DNA from 3 places in the Halomonas sp. THAF12 genome. Region 1 is predicted to be linked to each of the others. Evidence: predicted binding sites of a transcription regulator. Region 1 holds the regulator's gene; each other region holds the start of a gene.

Region 1 (6,389 bases):
GGTTCACAGCGCCTCGCGGAGCCTTGTCGCCGGGAAGGCCCATCCCTGGCTGGTCGACTGAGAGATAGCGTCTTGGGCTTTTTGAGGCGTCTTACAGCTCGGCGGTCTCGCGGATCAGCTTGAACAGCCGGCGGGCGTTGGTCGGCGGCTTGCCCTGATCGCGCTCGCGACGGGCGTTGCGGATCAGCTGGCGCAGGGCCTGGCGGTCGACCCCGGGGTAGTCGGCGATGAAGGCCTCGAGCGCGTCGTCGTCCTCGATGAGGCGGTCGCGCCACTGCTCCAGGCGATGGAAGGCGTGGTCGCGGCGCAGCTGCTCGCGGTCCATCTCGTCGAACACCGCCTGGATGCCCTCGAGGTCCTCGCGGCGCATCAGCTTGCCGACGTACTGCATGTGCCGGCGGCGGGCCTCGCGGGCGCGGATGCGGCCGGTTTCCTCGATGGCCGCCAGCAGGTCGTCGGACAGTGGGAAGCGGTCGCGTTCGGCCTCGCGCATGGCGATCAGCCGTTCGCCGAGCTCCTGGAGGGCATGCATCTCGCGCTTGAGCTGCGACTTGCTGGGCCGTTCGTCGGCCGGAGAGAAATCATCCTGGGTCATGCGGCGTCCTGATTCATGAGAGGGGCGTTAGGCATCGGCCCAGTATACCAGCCCGCCGCGTCGGGCTGGCCAAACGACCATGTTGTGTATCGGCCGCGTGGCCGGTCGAGTGAGGAGTCAAGACGATGACACAGGCTTTCGATGCCGTCGCCCAGCAGTCGCTGCTGGAAACCCGCGCCGAGGCGGCCCTGGCGCTGGCCCGCCGGCTCGGCGCCGATGCCTGCGAGGTGGGCGCCAGCGTCGACCAGGGCGTGGGGGTCAACGTGCGCGAGGGCGAGGTCGAGACCGTCGAGCTGTCCCGCGATCAGGGCATCGCGGTGACCGTCTATGTCGGCCAACGCAAGGGCAGTGCCTCGTCCACCGATGCCTCGGAGGCGTCGATCCGGGACGTGGTCGAGAAGGCCATGGCCATCGCCCGCTATACCGGCGAGGATCCGGCCTCGGGGCTCGCCCCGGCCGAGCTGATGGCCCGGGAACTGCCGGACCTCGACGTCCATCATCCCTGGGCGCTGTCCACCGAGGAGGCGGTCGAGCTGGCGCTGGCCTGCGAGAATGCCGGGCGCGGCCAGGCAGGCATCAAGAGCTCCGACGGCGCGGGGCTGTCCAGCGGCGAGGGCGTGCGCGTCTATGCCAACAGTCACGGCTTCCTGGGCAGTCAGCGCGGCAGCCGCCATTCGCTGTCCTGCATGCTGATCGCCGAGGACGAGCACGGCATGCAGCGCGACTACGACTACACCAGCGCCCGCGATCCTCGCGAGCTGCTGGCCCCCGAGGCGGTGGGCGAGAGCGCCGCCCGGCGCACCCTGCGCCGGCTGGGCGGCCAGCGCCCGGCCACCGGGCGGATGCCGGTGCTGTTCGATCCGAGCCTGGCGTCGGGGCTGGTCGGCAGCTTCCTCGGCGCCATCGCCGGCGGCACCCTCTATCGCCAGTCCTCCTTCCTGTGCGACCGCCTCGGCGATGCGCTCTTCCCCGAGTGGTTCTCGCTGCAGGAGAAGCCGCGACTGATGCGCGGCATGGCCAGCAGCGCCTTCGACGGCGATGGCGTGGCGACCCGCGACAACGTCTTCATCGACCAGGGCAGGCTGGCCAGCTACATGCTGTCCGCCTACAGCGCGCGGCGGCTGGGCATGGAGACCACCGGCAACGCCGGCGGCGCCCGCAACCTGCGCCTCACCGCGCCGCTCGAGTCCCAGGAGGCCCTGCTCGCGCGCATGGATCGCGGCGTGCTGGTCACCGAGCTGATGGGCCAGGGCGTCAACGGCGTCACCGGTGACTACTCCCGCGGCGCCGCGGGCTTCTGGGTCGAGAACGGCCGCATCCAGCATCCGGTGGAGGAATTCACCATCGCCGGCAACCTGGCGACGATGTTCCAGGGGCTGGTCGGCGTCGGCGACGACATCGACACCCGCGGCAGCATTCACACCGGCAGCTGGCTGATCGACGAGATGACCGTGGCCGGCAGCTGAGCCGGCCACGGTAACGACACTCCAAACACAAAGCCCGCGAGATACTCGCGGGCTTTTTTCGTTCGAGGCTCGGTCGCGTGTCGCGTCAGGTCTCTTCGTCGAAGCGGGCCTCGAACAGGGCTTCCAGCGCGTCCAGCACCGCCTCGCCGTCGTCGCCGTCGGCCTCCAGGGTCAGCTCGGTGCCGCAGGGGGCGGCCAGCATCAGCAGCGCCATGATGTTGGCGGCATCGGCCTGCTGGTCGCCGTGGCAGACGATGACCCGCGAGGCGAAGGGCTGGCAGCACTGCACCAGGCGGGTGGCGGCGCGGGCGTGCAGGCCGCGCTTGTTGGTCAGGGTGAGCTTGCGGCTGGGCACGTGACTAGCGATCCTTGGCGTCGTTCGGGGCGGGGAGCGTGAGTTGCAGGCCGAGCTCGCGGTGACGCAGGCGAACGCCGGCGTGGGTCTCGGCGAGTCGCCGGGACAGCCGCTCGGCCAGGTAGGTGGAGCGATGCTGACCGCCGGTGCAGCCGATCGCCACGGTCAGGTAGCTGCGCTGGCTGGCCCGGTAGCGGGGCAGCCAGCGCTCGACCCAGGCCAGGATGTCGGCGGCCATCTCGTCGACCACCGGATAGCTCTCGAGGAAGGCGATCACGCTGTCGTCGCGGCCGGTCGCCTCGCGCAGCCGCGGGTCCCAGTAGGGGTTGGGCAGGCAGCGGACGTCGAACACGATATCGGCGTCGAGCGGCACGCCGCGCTTGAAGCCGAAGGACTCGAGGGTCAGCGTCAGCCCTTCGCGGCGATGGCCGGCCACCTGGTCGGTGATGCGGCCGCGCAGGTCGTGCACCGAGAGCCGCGAGGTGTCGATCAGCAGGTCGGCGAGGTCGCGGATCTCTGCCAGGGCGTCTTCCTCGCGGTCGATCGCCTCGGCCAGCGTCATCTCGGTGTCCCGGGTCAGGGGGTGGCGGCGCCGGGTGGCGGAATAGCGCTCCAGCAGGATGCGTGCGTCGGTGGTCAGATAGATCACCTGGCACTGGATGTCGCGGGAGCGGACGTCCTCGAGCAGCGCCGGGAAGCGCTCCAGGGCGTGGGGCAGGTTACGGGCGTCGATGCTGACCGCCACGGCGCTGCGAAGGGACTGACCGCTGCGCAGCTCGTCGACCAGCGGGCCAAGCAGCATCGCCGGCAGGTTGTCGATGGCGTAGAAGCCGAGGTCCTCGAGGGCCTGCAGGGCGATCGACTTGCCGGAGCCGGAGCGTCCGCTGATGATGACGAGCTGCATGACGGGTCGGGTCTCCTGGTCGAGGCGGCGGCGCTCAGCCGCGACCGCTGGCGGCCGGTGCCTGTCGTCGGATGGCGTCGAGGAGGCTGTCGTGAAGCTCGCGCTGGCTGCCGGCCCGGCGCAGGGCGCTGCGGGTCTCGGCGTCGTTCATCACGCTGGCCACCTGGCCGAGCAGGGCAAGGTGGGCGTCGTCGGCTTCCTCGGGAACCAGCAGCACGAACACCAGGTCGACGGGTTCGCCGTCGATGGCATCGAAGTCGACCGGTTCGGCGAGCTTGAGAAAGCCGGCGATGGGCGCCTTGCAGTGCGGGTTGCGGGAGTGGGGAATGGCGACCCCGTGCCCGATGCCGGTGCTGCCCAGCCGTTCGCGCCCGATCAGCCGGCTGAAGACTTCCTGGCTGTCGAGACTCGGAATGTTCTGGGCAATGAAGGTGCTGAAGAATTCCAGCACCCGTTTCTTGCTCCCCCCGGGCACGCCGAAGAGGGTGCGCTCGGGGGGAAGGATGGTTTCAAGAGACATGACTCAGCGGACGCTTGCGGCGCCCTGGGCGCGGGCCTGGGTCTTTTCCTTGTGCTTGACGAGCTGGCGGTCCAGCTTGTCGGCAAGGGCGTCGATGGCGGCGTACATGTCGGCATCCATCGCTTCGGCGTGCAGATCGGCACCGGCGGCGTGCAGCGTGCAGGCGGCCTGCTGGCGTTCTTTTTCGACGGAGAGCGTGACCTGAACGGTGGTGATGTTGTCGTAGTGACGTTCCAGGCGGGAGAGCTTCTCCTGCACGTAGTCACGCAGGGGCTCGGTCAATTCCACGTGATGGCCGGTGAGGTTGACTTGCATGACACGCTCCTTGCTCCTTGGGTGGTGACTCGATTGTAACCCTTTTTGATGCCTTGCAAACCCCCCGCGACAGACGCGTTTTCACGCTCTGGAAATCGCCTTCGGCGGGGTCTCAGCCGAGGCGTTTCCGCTGGCTGGAAGACGGGATGTGCATCGCTTCGCGATACTTGGCGACGGTGCGACGGGCGACCTCGATGCCCTCCTCGGCGAGCAGGGTGACCAGCTTGCTGTCGGACAGCGGCTTGCGTGGCGGCTCGCCCTCGATCAGCTTGCGGATGCGGGCGCGGATCGCGGTGCTGGAGTGGGCGTCCTCGCCGTCGCCGACCTGGCTGGAGAAGAAGTACTTGAGTTCGAAGACGCCGCGCGGCGTGTGGATGAACTTCTGGGTGGTGACCCGGGAGATGGTCGATTCGTGCATCTCCACGGCCTGGGCGATGTCGGCCAGGATCAGCGGCTTCATGGCTTCCTCGCCGCGCTCGAGGAACTCGATCTGACGGGTCATCACCTCGTGGCCGACCCGCAGCAGGGTATCGTTGCGGCTGGCCAGGCTCTTGATCAGCCAGCGCGCCTCCTGCAGGTGGTCCTTGAGAAACTGGTTGTCGTCGCTCTTGTCCGCGCGCTTGATCAGCGCCGCGTAGTCGGGCTGGATGCGCAGCCGCGGCATCGCCTCGGGGTTGAGCTCGACGCGCCAGCCCTGGGGGGTGTGGCGGGCGATCAGGTCGGGAATCACGTAGTCGCTGTCGCCGCTGGCGAATTCGCTGCCCGGCCGTGGGTCGAGGCCGCGGATCAGGGCGATGACCTCTTCGAGGGTATCGTCATCGAGCCCCAGGCGCCGCTTGAGCAGCCGGCGATCGTTGCCGGCCAGGGCCTCCAGGAACTGGCGCACCAGGCGCCGGGCCTGGGGCAGCAGCGGGGTGTCATCGGGCAGGGTGGCGAGCTGCAGCAGCAGGCACTCGCGCAGATCGCGGGCGAACACCCCGGTGGGCTCGAACTGCTGCAGGCGCAGCAGCACCGCTTCGACCTCACGGGTGGCGAGCCCCTCGAGGCCCTGGGCGCGCAGGCCATCGCGCAGCTCGTCCAGCGGCTGATCCAGATAGCCGTCCGGGGTCACGGCATCGATCAGGCTCTCGGCGATGCGCCTCTCGCGCTCATCGAGACCGCTCATCGCCAACTGCCAGACGAGATGGCTCTGCAGGCTCTGGCCGGCGGCCTGGCGCTCGAAGTCGGGGGCCTCACCGCTGCCGCCGGCGTCCTGGAAGGTGTCGGACCAGTCGCTGTCGACGCTGAGCTCTTCCGGGATCTCGTCCGACCAGTCGTCGTCCGGCGTCTCGCTGACGGCCTGTTCGCCGAAGTCGTCCTCGAGCTCGAGCATGGGATTGGCCTCGAGGGCCTGCTGGACCTCCTGGCGCAGATCGAGGGTCGAGAGCTGCAGCAGGCCGATGGCCTGCTGCAGCTGAGGGGTCATGGTCAGCTGGGTGCCGACACGCAGTTGAAGGGATGCCTTCATGGCCATGGGCGAGCGGTCCGATCCTGCGGTGAAGAGGTCTTCCACCCTAGTGCCCGGGCGTCCGCCATGCAAGCGTGTTCGCAGCAATTAGCGTGCCAACGGCAATCACCATGCCCGTCCGTGCATGGCGGCAGTATATCAGTGACTTGCGAAGACCAAGGGGTCAGAGGCGGAAGTCCTGGCCCAGGTAGACGTCGCGCACCCGCTGGTTGGCGAGGATCTCCTCGGCGTCACCCTCGGCGATGATCTGGCCGTCGCCGACGATGTAGGCGCCGTCGCAGATGTCCAGCGTCTCGCGCACGTTGTGGTCGGTGATCAGCACGCCGATCTCGCGCGCCTTGAGCTGGCGGATGATGCCCTTGATGTCGCCCACCGAGATGGGGTCGACGCCGGCGAAGGGCTCGTCGAGCAGGATGAAGTCGGGCTCGGTGGCCAGCGCCCGGGCGATCTCGACCCGCCGGCGTTCGCCGCCGGACAGGCTCATGCCCAGGTTGTCGCGGATGTGGGTGATGTGGAATTCCTCCAGCAGCGCCTCCAGGCGCGCCTTGCGGCCGCTGCGGTCGAGGTCGCGGCGGGTCTCGAGGATCGCCATGATGTTGTCGGCCACCGACAGCTTGCGGAAGATCGAGGCTTCCTGTGGCAGGTAGCCGATCCCGGCCTGGGCGCGCTGATGCATGGCGGCGCCGGAGAGGTCGCGGTCGTCGATGGCGACACGGCCGGCGTCGGC
Region 2 (6,389 bases), 810 kb from region 1:
GATGAGACCAATTGTTTTCATGGGAAAGCCCCGAACAACGATATAACGACATGAAGACGACACGGGCGGGGAGCCCGCCCGTGTCGCCGTCGGGTAGGAAGGGTGGGCGCCTAGCGGCCCATGGCACCGATCGGCAGGCGATAGTCCTGCCAGGTGGTCATCTCCTGCTTGAAGGCGCGCTGGGATTCGAGCACGCGGGCGAACCACTCGTTCTCGGCCGCCTTCTCGTCTTCCCAGGCGCGCGTCTCCTCATAGATGGCATCGACGAAGGAGGGATCCAGCTGCACGAGCTCGTTGGGGCCCTCTTCCAGCTCCTGGAACGCGGAGAGGTCGGCGAACGAGCTGGCGAGCCAGGAGTCGAAGACGCTCAGCTTGCCGGCCAGGCGCAGCTGCTCCTGCTGCGCCTCGGTCAGCTGGTCCCAGGCGTCCTGGTTGACTTCGCACTCGAGGAAGCCGCCGGACTGGTGCACGCCGGGCAGGATGACGTACTGCGCGACGTCCTGGAAACCGGTGGGCTTGTTGAGCTCCGGGCTGCCCCACTCGGCGGCATCGATCACGCCGCGATCGAGGGCCGTATAGATGTCGCTGCCGGCCATCACCACGGTCGAGGCGCCGAGTCGAGAGGCGATTTCCGCCCAGGCCCCGGACGTCCTCAGGCGCAGCCCCTGGAAGTCCTCCAGCGTCTGCACCTTCTTGTTGGAGTGCAGGAAGATCTCGGTGCCGAGAATGGAGCAGGGGAAGGCCACCACACCGAACTCTTCACGGCGGAACGTCTCGTACAGTTCGACACCCCCGCCCTCGTACATCCACAGCATGAACTCCTCGGGGGTCAGCCCGCTGGAGTGCCCCGCCAGCAGCGCGGCGGTCGGATCGGAACCATAGTCGTAATTGATGTAGTTGTGGCTGACTTCGGCGACGCCCGACTTGACGGTATTGGTGACGCGCAGGGCGCCCCCCAGGGTCCCCCCGGGGAAGACCTCGATGTTCACGTCGCCGCCGGTCAGCTGGCTGGCATAGTCGGCGAAGGCCTTGGCGTCACGCTCCAGCCAGGGGCCGCCGCCCCAGGGCGTCGCCATCTTCCAGCTGACCTCTTCCGCCTGGGCGGAGGCGGCGACCAGCAGGCCCGCCACGAGACCGACATGGAGCACATCTCTCTTTACTTTGTACATTTTTGTTTTCCCTTATTTTTTTGGTAAACCAAGAATCGGGCAATCGCCATCACACGCGATATTGCCGTAATCGGTTTGCCGATGAAGCATTGCAGATACGCAAAATTGCGTCAAATATGGATGGCCACTGCCAATGACGCACAACCCCCGACGGAGCCAGCGCATGACTACATCAACGGAATCGTCAAGGATCCTGAAACACCGGCAGCGCAAGGCGGGGGCCATCGGCGACAACCTCCGCGCCCTGCGCAAGGCCAGAGGGCTGACCATCGCCGCCATGGCCGGCGCCTCCGGCATCTCGGCGGCCAGCGTGTCGCGCATCGAGAACGGCCACATCTCCCCCACCTACGAGGCGATCGTCAGCCTCGCCCAGGGGCTGCAGGTCGATGTCAGCGAGCTGTTCTACCACTCGGGGCAAGCCGCCTTTCGCGGCTGGTGGGCGCTGACGCGTGCCCAGGAAGGCGACATCATCGAGACGCCCAACTACCGCTTCAGGCCACTCTGTAACAACGTGGCCGCCAAGGAGTACATGGTGCTGGACACCACGATCCTTAACCGCAGCCTCGAGGAATTCGGCGAGCTGCAGAAGCACCCCGGACAGGAACAGGTCATCGTCACCAGCGGCGAGGTGACGGTATGGACAGAGCTATACGACCCGGTGGAGCTCGGCGTCGGCGACAGCTTCGCCTTCGACAGCACCCTGGGCCATGCCGTGACCTACCGCGGGGAGCGGCCGGCCACCCTGATCTGGGTCTGCAGCGCACACGCCTGAACCGGCAGGCCCGCCGCCCTGGAGAGCGTCACCGTGCGGCCTGCAAGCGTTGGCGATGCGGGCCTGCCACTAGCTCGCCGACCGAATCCGCAGCCCATGCCGACGCAGCTTGCGCACCACGCTGGGCTGACTGATCCCGAGCCGCTCGGCCATCGCATAGGTGGAAGACAGCTCGCCGCACAGCTCGGCGAGGACGGCGCGCTCGGTGCGCGCCAGCATGGCCTTGAGCGACTCCCCTTCGAGCAGCGCGGCGCCGGCCTTCCCCTCGGTGCTCCGCTCCGGCTCCGTCTCGGGCAGCGCCGCCGGCCATTCCGCGGCCGCCCGCTCGCCACGAATGATATCCTCCCCGGCCGACAGCCAGGCCCGCTCCAGCCAGTTCTCGAGCTCTCGCACGTTGCCCGGCCAGTCCCGCCCCATCAGCTCCTGCCAGACGTCACGCCCGATCAGCTTGTCGCGCCCATAGCGGGCGTTGAGACGCTTCAGCTGGCGTTCGACCAGGCCGGGGATGTCCTCGCGGCGCTCGCGCAGCGGCGGCAGGGTGACGGGGATGACGTTGAGGCGATAGTAGAGATCGAGGCGGAACGCCCCTTCCTCGACCCGCCGGGCCAGGTCCTGGTTGGTCGCCACCACCAGCCGGAAGTCGATGCGCCTGGCCCGCGTATCGCCCAGCCGGGTCACGCTGCCGTCCTGGATGGTCTTGAGCAGCTTGGTCTGCATCGCCAGCGGCAGTTCGCCGATTTCATCGAGAAACAGGGTCCCGCCCTCGGCCTGCTCCAGGAGGCCCGCCTTGCCCCCCGGGGCGGCCCCGCTGAAGGCACCATGCCGATAGCCGAACATCTCCGACTCGAACAGGCTCTCCGGAATGGCGCCGCAGTTGACGTCGATGAAGGGCCCATCGCCGCGGGCGCTCCAGCGATGCAGCTGGCGGGCGAAGGCGGTCTTACCGACGCCCGACTCGCCGAGCATCAGCACCGTGGCGTCGGTCGGCGCCACCCGCTGCAGCAGCAGCGCCACCTCGCGCATCACCCGGCTGCGCACCTCGAGCTCGCCCAGGTCGACGTCCAGACCGGGCTCCTCGGCGACGCCGCCACGCATGAGATGCTCGCTGAAGCGACGCTGAAGCAGCGCATACTCTTCCTGAAGCATCTGCAGGTCGGTCAGATCCATCGACCGGCTGACCACCGCCACCAGCTGGCCACCCTGAAACACCGGATGCGCCTGGGCGATCACCCGCCTTCCGGTGCCGGTCTCCTGCATCAGCTGGGCCGGCTTGCCGGTGCGGATGACCTCCAGGCTGATCGAGGGCTTCAGCACGCCCGCGGCCTCGAGCTGCTGCACGGTCGTGGCGCAGAGCTCCTCGCGGGACATGCCATAGACCGCCGCCGCGGCCGGACTGACCTCGCAGACCCGCCCCTCGGCATCCACCACGAAGAAGTGATCGTGGGCGGTATCGATGATGGTCTGCAGGATGCAGCTGTCGAGCTCGCTCATGAGAGGGCACCGCGATGCATGAATGAATCACTTGATCCATTAATGTATCACGCCGCCGCTAAAGCGATTCAAAAATGAATCGATTATTTCAAAAATCCATTCAAGATCAATGAACTAAAAGATGGCACGTTTCATGCTTGCTATAGCGATGAATAACCCCAATGACACGGAGCCCTAGATGAGCGACTTCAATCAGCCCCTCGGCGGCAACGAGATGCCACGCTTCGGCGGCCCCGCCACCATGATGCGCCTGCCCACCCAGGACAGCGCCGCCGGGCTCGATGCCGCCTTCATCGGCGTGCCCATGGACATCGGCGCCTCCAACCGCCCCGGCACGCGCCTGGGGCCGCGCCAGATCCGCGACGAGTCGCGCATGCTTCGCCCCTACAACATGGCCACCCGCGCCGCGCCCTTCGACAGCCTGCAGGTCGCCGACATCGGCGACGTGGCGATCAACACCTTCAACCTGCCCAAGAACCTCGACATCATCACCGACTTCTACGACGAGGTGCTGTCTCACGACTGCGTGCCGCTGACGATGGGCGGCGACCACACCCTGACCTGGCCGCTGCTGCGTGCCATCGCCAAGAAGCACGGCCCGGTCGGCCTGATACATGTCGATGCCCACGCCGACGTCAACGAGCACATGTTCGGCGAGGAAATCGCCCACGGCTGCCCCTTCCGCCGCGCCCAGGAAGAGGGCCTGCTGGACAGCAACCGCGTGGTGCAGATCGGTCTGCGCGGCACCGGCTACGCCGCCGACGACTTCGACTGGTGCCGCGACCAGGGTTTCCGCGTCGTGACCGCCGAGCAGTGCTGGTACAAGTCGCTGGCGCCGCTGATGGCCGAAGTGCGCGAGCAGATGGGCGACGGCCCGGTGTACATCTCCTTCGACATCGACGGCCTGGACCCCTCGGTCGCTCCCGGCACCGGCACCGTCGAGATGGGCGGCCTCACCGCCCAGCAGGGGCTGGAGATCGTGCGCGGCGCGGCGGGCCTCAATGTCGTGGGCGGCGACCTGGTCGAGGTCTCGCCCCCCTATGACACCAGCGGCAACACCGCGCTGATGGGCGCCACCCTGCTCTACGAGATGCTCTGCGTGCTGCCCGGCGTGAAACACCGCGACTGAGCCGACCCGACCCGGCACCCCGGGGCCGGGTTCTACCCATTACAAGATCAATAGGGAAACCCCATGGCCAACTCCTTCGACACCCAACTGGCCAGTCGCGCGGCTCCGCTGAGCCGCGCCGGACTGCTGAAGTTCCTGATCCCCTCGCTGCTGGGCATCGGCCTGTTCCTGGTGCCCTTCTCCACCGGCGACACCATCAACATCGGCATGGGCCTGATGGCCGACGGCCTCAAGGCGCTGCTCGGCGATGCCCTGCCGACCATCGCCACGGTCGTGCTGTGCCTGTCCGTGGCGCTGACGCTGACGGTCAAGCTGGCTCGGCCCGCCTGGGCCCGCGAGGGCGCCCTGCACGAGCTGTTCGACGTGGCGCCGCTGTGGGTGATCATGCGCGTGCTGGGCGCGGCGTTCGCGCTGATGACCTACTTCCAGGTCGGCCCGGAGGCGGTCACCGCCTCCTTCACCGGGGGCGTGATGCTCAACGACCTGGCCCCGGTGCTGCTGACCTTCTTCTTCTTCGCCGCCATCCTGCTGCCCTTCCTGGTCGACTTCGGCTTCATGGAGTTCATCGGCAGCCTGGTGCGCACGCCCTTCCGCAAGATCTTCGGCCTGCCCGGGCGCAGCGCCATCGATGCCACCGCCTCCTGGATGGGGTCCGGCACCGTGGGCGTGCTGATCACCACCCAGCAGTACGAGCAGGGCTACTACAACGCCCGCGAGGCCTCGGCGATCGCCACCAACTTCTCCATCGTCTCCATCGCCTTCGCCCTGCTGGTGACCAGCTTCATCGGCATCAACCACCTGTTCGTGCCCTTCTACCTGACCGTGGTGGTCGCCGGCCTGGTCGCCGCCGTCATCGTGCCGCGCCTGCCGCCGCTGTCGCGCAAGTCGAACGCCTACCACGAGCCGGTAGGCTGCCAGATCCAGGAGGAAAACACCGGCGACCAGAGCCTGCTGCGCTACAGCCTCGGCATGGCCGTGGCACGTGCCGAGACCGCCCCGGGTCCGCTCAAGCTGGCACGCATCGCGCTGTTCAACGTCGCCGACATCTTCCTCGGCCTGCTGCCGCTGGTGATCGCCATCGGCACCGTGGCGCTGGTGCTGGCCGAGTTCACGCCGCTGTTCACCTGGCTCTCCGCACCCATGGTGCCGGTGCTGGAATGGATGCGGATCCCCGAGGCCGAGGCCGCCGCCCCCGCCACCCTGGTGGGCTTCGCCGACATGTTCCTGCCGGCGGTGCTGGCCAGCGACATCGAGAGCGAGCTGACCCGCTTCGTGATCGCCTGCCTGTCGCTGACCCAGCTGATCTACATGTCCGAGATCGGCGCCCTACTGCTGAAATCGAAGATCCCGCTCAAGCTGTGGGAGCTGGTAGTGATCTTCCTGCTGCGCACCGCCATCACCCTGCCGATCATCGTGGTCATGGGCCACTGGCTGGTGGGCTGAGACGATCCCCATGAACCGCGAGAGCCTGAATCCTGAGAGAGAAACGCCCATGACCTGCGCCGACCTGCTGATTCGCCTGCTGCGCGACACCTACGGGGTGGACACCGTGTTCGGGATCCCCGGCGTGCACACCGTCGAGCTCTACCGCGGCCTCGCCGGCGGCGAGGGCAGCGGCATCCGCCATGTCACGCCGCGCCACGAGCAGGGCGCCGGCTTCATGGCCGACGGCTACGCCCGCGCCACCGGCAAGCCCGGGGTGTGCTTCATCATCACCGGGCCCGGCATGACCAACATCGCCACCGCCATGGGTCAGGCGCTGGCCGACTCGGTACCGATGCTGGTGATCTCCAGCGTCAATCGCCGCGACACCCTGAGTCGCGGCCAG
Region 3 (6,389 bases), 960 kb from region 1:
ATCCTGACCTTCGCCCTGGGCTCCGGCGTGGCCGGCCTCGCCGGCGTGGCGCTGTCGCAGCTGACCAACGTGGGCCCCAACCTCGGCCAGAACTACATCATCGACTCGTTCATGGTGGTGGTGTTCGGCGGCGTGGGGAACCTGTGGGGCACCCTGGTGGCCGGGCTGTCGCTGGGCGTCATCAACCAGGTGCTCGAGCCCTGGGCCGGCGCGGTGCTGGCCAAGATCCTGGTGCTCGTGTTCATCATCCTGTTCATTCAGAAACGCCCCCGCGGACTCTTTCCGCAGAAGGGCCGGGCGGCGGAGGGCTGATCCATGCTGGCTTCGAGATCCTGGCTGTCGCGGCCGCTGCGCGAGCGCTCGACGCAGATATTCCTCGGCGTGCTGCTGGCCACCCTGGCGGTCGTCACGCTGCTCAACCTGATCGTGCCGGCGGGGCACCCGCTGCACGTCTCGACCTATACCGTGACCCTGCTCGGCAAGTACCTGAGCTTCGCGCTGCTGGCGGTGGCGCTGGACCTGGTGTGGGGCTATCTCGGCATCCTGAGCCTCGGCCACGGCGCCTTCTTCGCCCTGGGCGGCTACGCCATGGGCATGTACCTGATGCGGCAAATCGGGGATCGCGGGGTGTACGGGGATCCCGTATTACCGGACTTTATGGTGTTCCTCGACTGGGACAGCCTGCCCTGGTACTGGCACGGCTTCGACATGGCGTGGTTCGCCTTGCTGATGGTGCTGCTGGCGCCGGGGCTGCTGGCGCTGGTGTTCGGCTTCCTGGCGTTCCGCTCGCGGGTCACCGGGGTCTATCTGTCGATCATCACCCAGGCGCTGACCTTCGCCCTGATGCTGGCCTTCTTCCGCAACGAGATGGGCTTCGGCGGCAACAACGGCCTGACCGACTTCAAGGAGCTGCTCGGCTTCGACCTGCGCAGAGACGCCACGCGGCTGGGGCTGTTCCTGGCCTCGGGGCTGGCGCTGGCGCTGGGCTACGTGCTGTGCCGAGCCATCGTCGCCAGCAAGCTGGGGCGGGTCAGCGTGGCCTGCCGCGACGCCGAGGCGCGCACGCGCTTTCTCGGCTATCGCGTCGAGCGGGTGCAGCTGTTCGTGTTCGTGGTCTCGGCGATGCTCGCCGGCGTGGCGGGCGCGCTCTACGTGCCCCAGGTCGGCATCATCAATCCCGGCGAGTTCTCGCCCATCTTCTCCATCGAGGTGGTGCTGTGGGTGGCCCTGGGCGGCCGCGGCACCCTCTACGGCGCGGTGATCGGGGCGCTTCTGGTCAACTACGCCAAGACGGTGTTCACCGGCGTGATGCCGGAGGCCTGGCTGTTCGCCCTCGGCGGGCTGTTCGTGGTGGTCACGGTGCTGCTGCCGAAGGGTGTGGCCGGCCTGCTGGCGTCGCTGCGCCGCCGTCGCGATGACGACGCCTCCGAGACACCCGCGCAAGGAGCGAGCTCATGAACCTGCTCAAGGAGATGGCCAGCCGCGATCGCGTCTTCGACTTCATGGCGCCGGCGCGCTCGCCGGTGGACGTGCGCCACGGCCCCATCCTGTATCTGGAGGACGTCAGCGTCAGCTTCGACGGCTTCCGCGCCATCGATGACCTGAACCTGACCATCGACGACGGCGAGCTGCGCTGCATCATCGGCCCCAACGGCGCCGGCAAGACCACCATGATGGACATCATCACCGGCAAGACCCGACCCGATCACGGCTCGGTGTGGTTCGGCAGCCGCCACGACCTGCTGACCATGAACGAGCCGCAGATCGCGAGCCTCGGCATCGGCCGCAAGTTCCAGAAGCCGACCGTCTTCGAGGCGCTGACGGTGTTCGAGAACCTCGAGCTCGCCATGGCCGCCGACAAGCGCATCTGGCCCACGCTGACCGCCCGGCTCTCCGGCGAGGCGCGGGACCGCATCGACGAGGTGCTGGTCACCATCGGCCTGACCGGGCACCGCGATCGGCCGGCCGGGATCCTCTCCCACGGCCAGAAGCAGTGGCTGGAGATCGGCATGCTGCTGATGCAGCGGCCGCGGCTGCTGCTGGTCGACGAGCCGGTGGCGGGGATGACCGAACAGGAAATGGAGCGCACCGCCGAGCTGCTCACCGGCCTGGCCGGCAAGCAGTCGGTGGTGGTGGTCGAGCACGACATGGGCTTCGTGCGCTCGATCGCGCGCACCGTGACGGTGCTGCACCAGGGCAGCGTGCTGGCCGAGGGCAGCATGGATCAGGTGTCGAGCGACCCGAGGGTGGTCGAGGTCTATCTCGGCACCGAGTCGGACAACACGGAGGACGCCCGATGCTGAGCATTCGCGCACTCGATCAGTACTACGGCGAGAGCCACACCCTGTGGGGCGTCGATCTCGAGATCCCGGCCGGGCAGTGCACCTGCGTGATGGGCCGCAACGGGGTGGGCAAGACCACCCTGATGAAGGCGGTGATGGGCGAGGTCGCGGTGGCCTCGGGCAGCCTGCGCTACGCCGATGACGTGGAGCTGACCCAAAAACGCGTGGAGGATCGCTCGCGGCTCGGCATCGGCTACGTGCCCCAGGGCCGCCAGATCTTCCCGCTGCTGACCGTGGAGGAGAACCTGCGCACTGGCCTGGCGGCCCGCGGCGACGGCGCCAGGCGCATTCCCGAGCGCATCTACGAGCTGTTCCCGGTGCTGGCCGAGATGCGCCACCGGCGCGGCGGCGACCTCTCCGGCGGCCAGCAGCAGCAGCTGGCCATCGGCCGGGCCCTGGTGCTGGAGCCGAAGCTCTTGATCCTCGACGAGCCGGGGGAGGGCATCCAGCCCAATATCGTCGCCCAGATCGGCGAGGTGATCCGCCGGCTGATCAAAGAGGACGGCCTGACCGTGTTGCTGGTGGAGCAGAAGCTGCCCTTCGCCCGCAAGTACGCCGACCGCTTCGCGATCATGGATCGCGGCCGGCCCGTGGCCGAAGGGGCGATCGACGAGCTCGACGACGAGCTGATCAAGACCCACCTGACCGTCTGACGCCGAGCGTCGGACTCGGCGCACCTGCACCACGCCCGTCGCGAGGTCCCCTCCCGGCGGGCGTGGTGCATCATGCTGGTGCGAAAGAGAAAAAATGCGATCGATATCAGTGCGCCCCGAGGACCTGGGTGTGCCTTCCTGGTGCAGTGCGGCCTTGGGATACGCCATTGTGTACAAAATAAGGCATTGTTTATTAATGACTATTTCGTGTTTTCACCAACTTGGTACGTGACTTGCTGAGTCAGGGCAATGGACAACAGCCACCCGACCGACAGGACCCGTCGATGACCGCCATTCCGCGTGCCCTCCCGTCGCCCGCCGAGTCGGGCCACCGCTTCGACGGCGAGCGTCGCTGGGCGGCGTCGCTGTCGCTGGCCTTCGATGCCCGCGACGATGGCCATACCCGCTTGCTCAAGGCTCGCCACCAGGGCCCGCTGCGCGTGCAGCGTCCCTTCTATCCGGAGGCCCCCGATGAGGCGGGCCGCCCCGGCGCCTGCCACGTCTATCTGCTGCATCCGCCCGGCGGACTGGTCAGCGGCGACGAGCTCGCCATCGAGGCGCGGCTCGCGCCCGGGGCCCGGGCGCTGCTCACCACGCCGGCGGCCAACAAGCTCTATCGTGCCGACAGCCGGGGCGTGCGCTGGCATCAGCACACCCGGCTCGACGTGGCCGAGCACGCGCTGCTGGAGTGGCTGCCCCAGGAGACCATCGCCTTCGACGGCTCGAAGGGCAGCCAGGTGACCGACATCACGCTGGCCGCCGGGGCGCGCTGCCTGGGCTGGGAGGTGCTGGCGCTGGGGCGGCCGGCAAGCGAGCTGCCTTATGTCTCCGGCGCCATCGAGCAGCGCTTTCGTCTGACCCGTGAGGGGCGCCCGCTGTGGTGCGAACGCCAGCTGCTGGACCCGGCCCATCGTCGCTTCCGCGGCGCCTGGGGGCAGGGTGGCGCCGGCGTTCAGGCGACGCTGTGGGCGGTGGGGCTCGACGACGAGGCCGGTGCGATCGCCGCGTTGCGCGAGGCGCTGCCGGCGGGTCGGGAATGGGCGGTGACGGTGCGCCAGGGCGTGCTGCTGCTGCGCTACCTGGGCGATGAACGCAACGTCGCCTGGTCGCTGTGTCAGCGGGCCTGGGAAGTGCTGCGCCCGCGGCTGGCGGGGCGGGCTGCCTGCGTGCCGCGTATCTGGCTGACCTGACGGACCGACATGAGCCGGGGCCTGTTCCGCCACGCCCCGGCATCGAACGATCACGCTATGGCGAGGGAGTGACCGCGATGGAACTGACCCCGAGAGACAAGGACAAGCTGCTGCTGTTCACCGCCGGCCTGCTGGCCGAGCGGCGCCGCGACCGCGGCCTCAAGCTGAACTATCCGGAGGCCGTGGCGCTGATCAGCTGCGAGATCATGGAGGGTGCCCGCGACGGCAGGAGCGTCGCCGAGCTGATGGGCGCGGGACGCGAGATCCTCGGTCGCGACGACGTCATGGAGGGCGTGGCCGAGATGGTCGACGAAGTGCAGGTGGAGGCGACGTTCCCCGACGGGACCAAGCTGGTCACCATCCATCACCCCATCGTCTAAAACTGGCGGCACTCGATCAGTTTTCCGTCAATGGGATAACCGCGAATAACGAAGAGGGAGCATCGATGATTCCCGGTGAATATCGGCTTCAGGACGGCGAGATCGCGCTCTGCGAGGGACGTGAACGCATCACCCTCGAGGTGGCCAACACCGGCGACCGCCCGGTGCAGATCGGTTCCCACTATCACTTCGCCGAGGCCAACCCGGCACTGGTCTTCGATCGGGACCTGGCACGCGGCCGGCGCCTCGACGTGGCCGCGGGCACGGCGATCCGCTTCGAGCCCGGCCAGTCGCGCGAGGTGACGCTGATCCCGTTCGTCGGCCATCGGCGCATCTACGGCTTCCGTGGCGACGTCATGGGGGCGCTTTCTATCGCTCCCGAAGCCGAGTGTAATGCTTCTACCGCTCCCGAAGCCGAGCGTAATGCTTCTGCCGCGCCCGACGACGCGCGTACCCGAACTACCGCGCCCGAGGCTGCGCGTCCTTCGTCATCCCGCGATGCCGATCAAGGAGAGTCGTCATGACGGATAACACGCCCAACACCACCCCCAGCAAGATCAGTCGCCGGGCCTATGCCGACATGTACGGCCCCACGGTGGGCGACCGCTTGCGCCTGGGCGACACCGAGCTGTGGATCGAGGTCGAGCGCGACGCGACCCATTACGGCGACGAGGTGAAGTTCGGCGGCGGCAAGGTGATCCGCGACGGCATGGGCCAGAGCCAGCGCGTCGACGACGCGGTCATGGACACCGTCATCACCAACGCCCTGATCCTCGACTGGTGGGGTATCGTCAAGGCCGACGTGGGCCTCCGGGGCGGGCGCATCGCGGCCATCGGCAAGGCCGGCAACCCGGACACCCAGCCCGATGTGGAGATCGTCGTCGGCCCCGGCACCGAGGTGATCGCGGGCGAGGGCAAGATCCTCACCGCCGGCCACATCGACGCCCACATCCACTTCATCTGCCCGCAGCAGGTGGAGGAGGCGCTGGCCAGCGGCGTGACCACCATGCTCGGCGGTGGCACCGGCCCCGCCACCGGCTCGAACGCCACCACCTGCACCCCGGGCGCCTGGCACCTGGGCAAGATGCTGCAGGCGATCGACACCCTGCCGATGAACATCGGCCTGCTCGGCAAGGGCAACGCCAGCCTGCCTGAGGCGCTGGAGGTCCAGCTCGAGGCCGGCGCCATGGGCCTCAAGCTGCACGAGGACTGGGGTACCACGCCGGCCTCCATCGATACCTGCCTGTCGGTGGCCGAGCGCTATGACGTGCAGATCGCCATCCACACCGACACCCTCAACGAGTCGGGCTTCGTCGAGGACACCCTGGGGGCGTTCAAGGAACGCGCCATCCACACCTATCACACCGAGGGCGCCGGGGGCGGCCACGCGCCGGACATCCTGACCGCCTGCGCCAAGCCCTACGTGCTGCCGTCGTCGACCAACCCGACCCGGCCTTATACCGTTAACACCATCGACGAGCATCTCGACATGCTGATGGTGTGTCACCACCTCGACCCGAACATCCCCGAGGACGTGGCCTTCGCCGACTCACGCATTCGCCGCGAGACCATCGCCGCCGAGGACATCCTCCACGACCTGGGGGTGATCTCGATGATCGCCTCGGACTCCCAGGCCATGGGGCGGGTCGGCGAGGTGATCTGCCGCACCTGGCAGACCGCCCACAAGATGAAGCTGCAGCGCGGCCTGCTGCCCGAGGACGCGGCGCTGGGCGCCGACAACTTCCGCGCCAAGCGCTATATCGCCAAGACCACCATCAACCCGGCCATCACCCACGGCATCGGCCACGAGGTGGGCTCGGTGGA

What was found. The regulator sigma-54, encoded in region 1, starts transcription at its own class of promoters, with help from an activator protein. The targets are predictions, from matches to a motif close to TGGCACNNNNNTTGCTNT.
Region 2: the regulator sigma-54 is predicted to act here: its motif matches at 3,555-3,572, upstream of speB (agmatinase).
Region 3: the regulator sigma-54 is predicted to act here: its motif matches at 3,218-3,235, upstream of FIU88_RS07440 (urease accessory protein UreD).

Annotation. Positions count from the first base shown of each region.
Region 1 covers NZ_CP045399.1:2,587,733-2,594,121, reverse strand. The annotation lists gene yjgA (ribosome biogenesis factor YjgA) at 92-595, opposite strand; gene pmbA (metalloprotease PmbA) at 721-2,061, shown strand; gene FIU88_RS11960 (HPr family phosphocarrier protein) at 2,147-2,416, opposite strand; gene rapZ (RNase adapter RapZ) at 2,421-3,320, opposite strand; gene FIU88_RS11950 (PTS sugar transporter subunit IIA) at 3,355-3,840, opposite strand; gene raiA (ribosome-associated translation inhibitor RaiA) at 3,844-4,155, opposite strand; gene FIU88_RS11940 (RNA polymerase factor sigma-54) at 4,268-5,668, opposite strand; gene lptB (LPS export ABC transporter ATP-binding protein) at 5,826-6,389, opposite strand, start outside.
Region 2 covers NZ_CP045399.1:3,394,462-3,400,850, forward strand. The annotation lists gene FIU88_RS15710 (TRAP transporter small permease subunit) at 1-21, opposite strand, end outside; gene FIU88_RS15715 (C4-dicarboxylate ABC transporter substrate-binding protein) at 111-1,148, opposite strand; gene FIU88_RS15720 (helix-turn-helix domain-containing protein) at 1,333-1,941, shown strand; gene FIU88_RS15725 (sigma-54-dependent Fis family transcriptional regulator) at 2,011-3,432, opposite strand; gene speB (agmatinase) at 3,611-4,561, shown strand; gene FIU88_RS15735 (YjiH family protein) at 4,625-6,004, shown strand; gene FIU88_RS15740 (5-guanidino-2-oxopentanoate decarboxylase) at 6,054-6,389, shown strand, end outside.
Region 3 covers NZ_CP045399.1:1,627,237-1,633,625, forward strand. The annotation lists gene urtB (urea ABC transporter permease subunit UrtB) at 1-312, shown strand, start outside; gene urtC (urea ABC transporter permease subunit UrtC) at 316-1,458, shown strand; gene urtD (urea ABC transporter ATP-binding protein UrtD) at 1,455-2,303, shown strand; gene urtE (urea ABC transporter ATP-binding subunit UrtE) at 2,297-2,995, shown strand; gene FIU88_RS07440 (urease accessory protein UreD) at 3,280-4,185, shown strand; gene ureA (urease subunit gamma) at 4,263-4,565, shown strand; partial or broken gene FIU88_RS07450 (urease subunit beta) at 4,631-4,933, shown strand; gene ureC (urease subunit alpha) at 5,086-6,389, shown strand, end outside.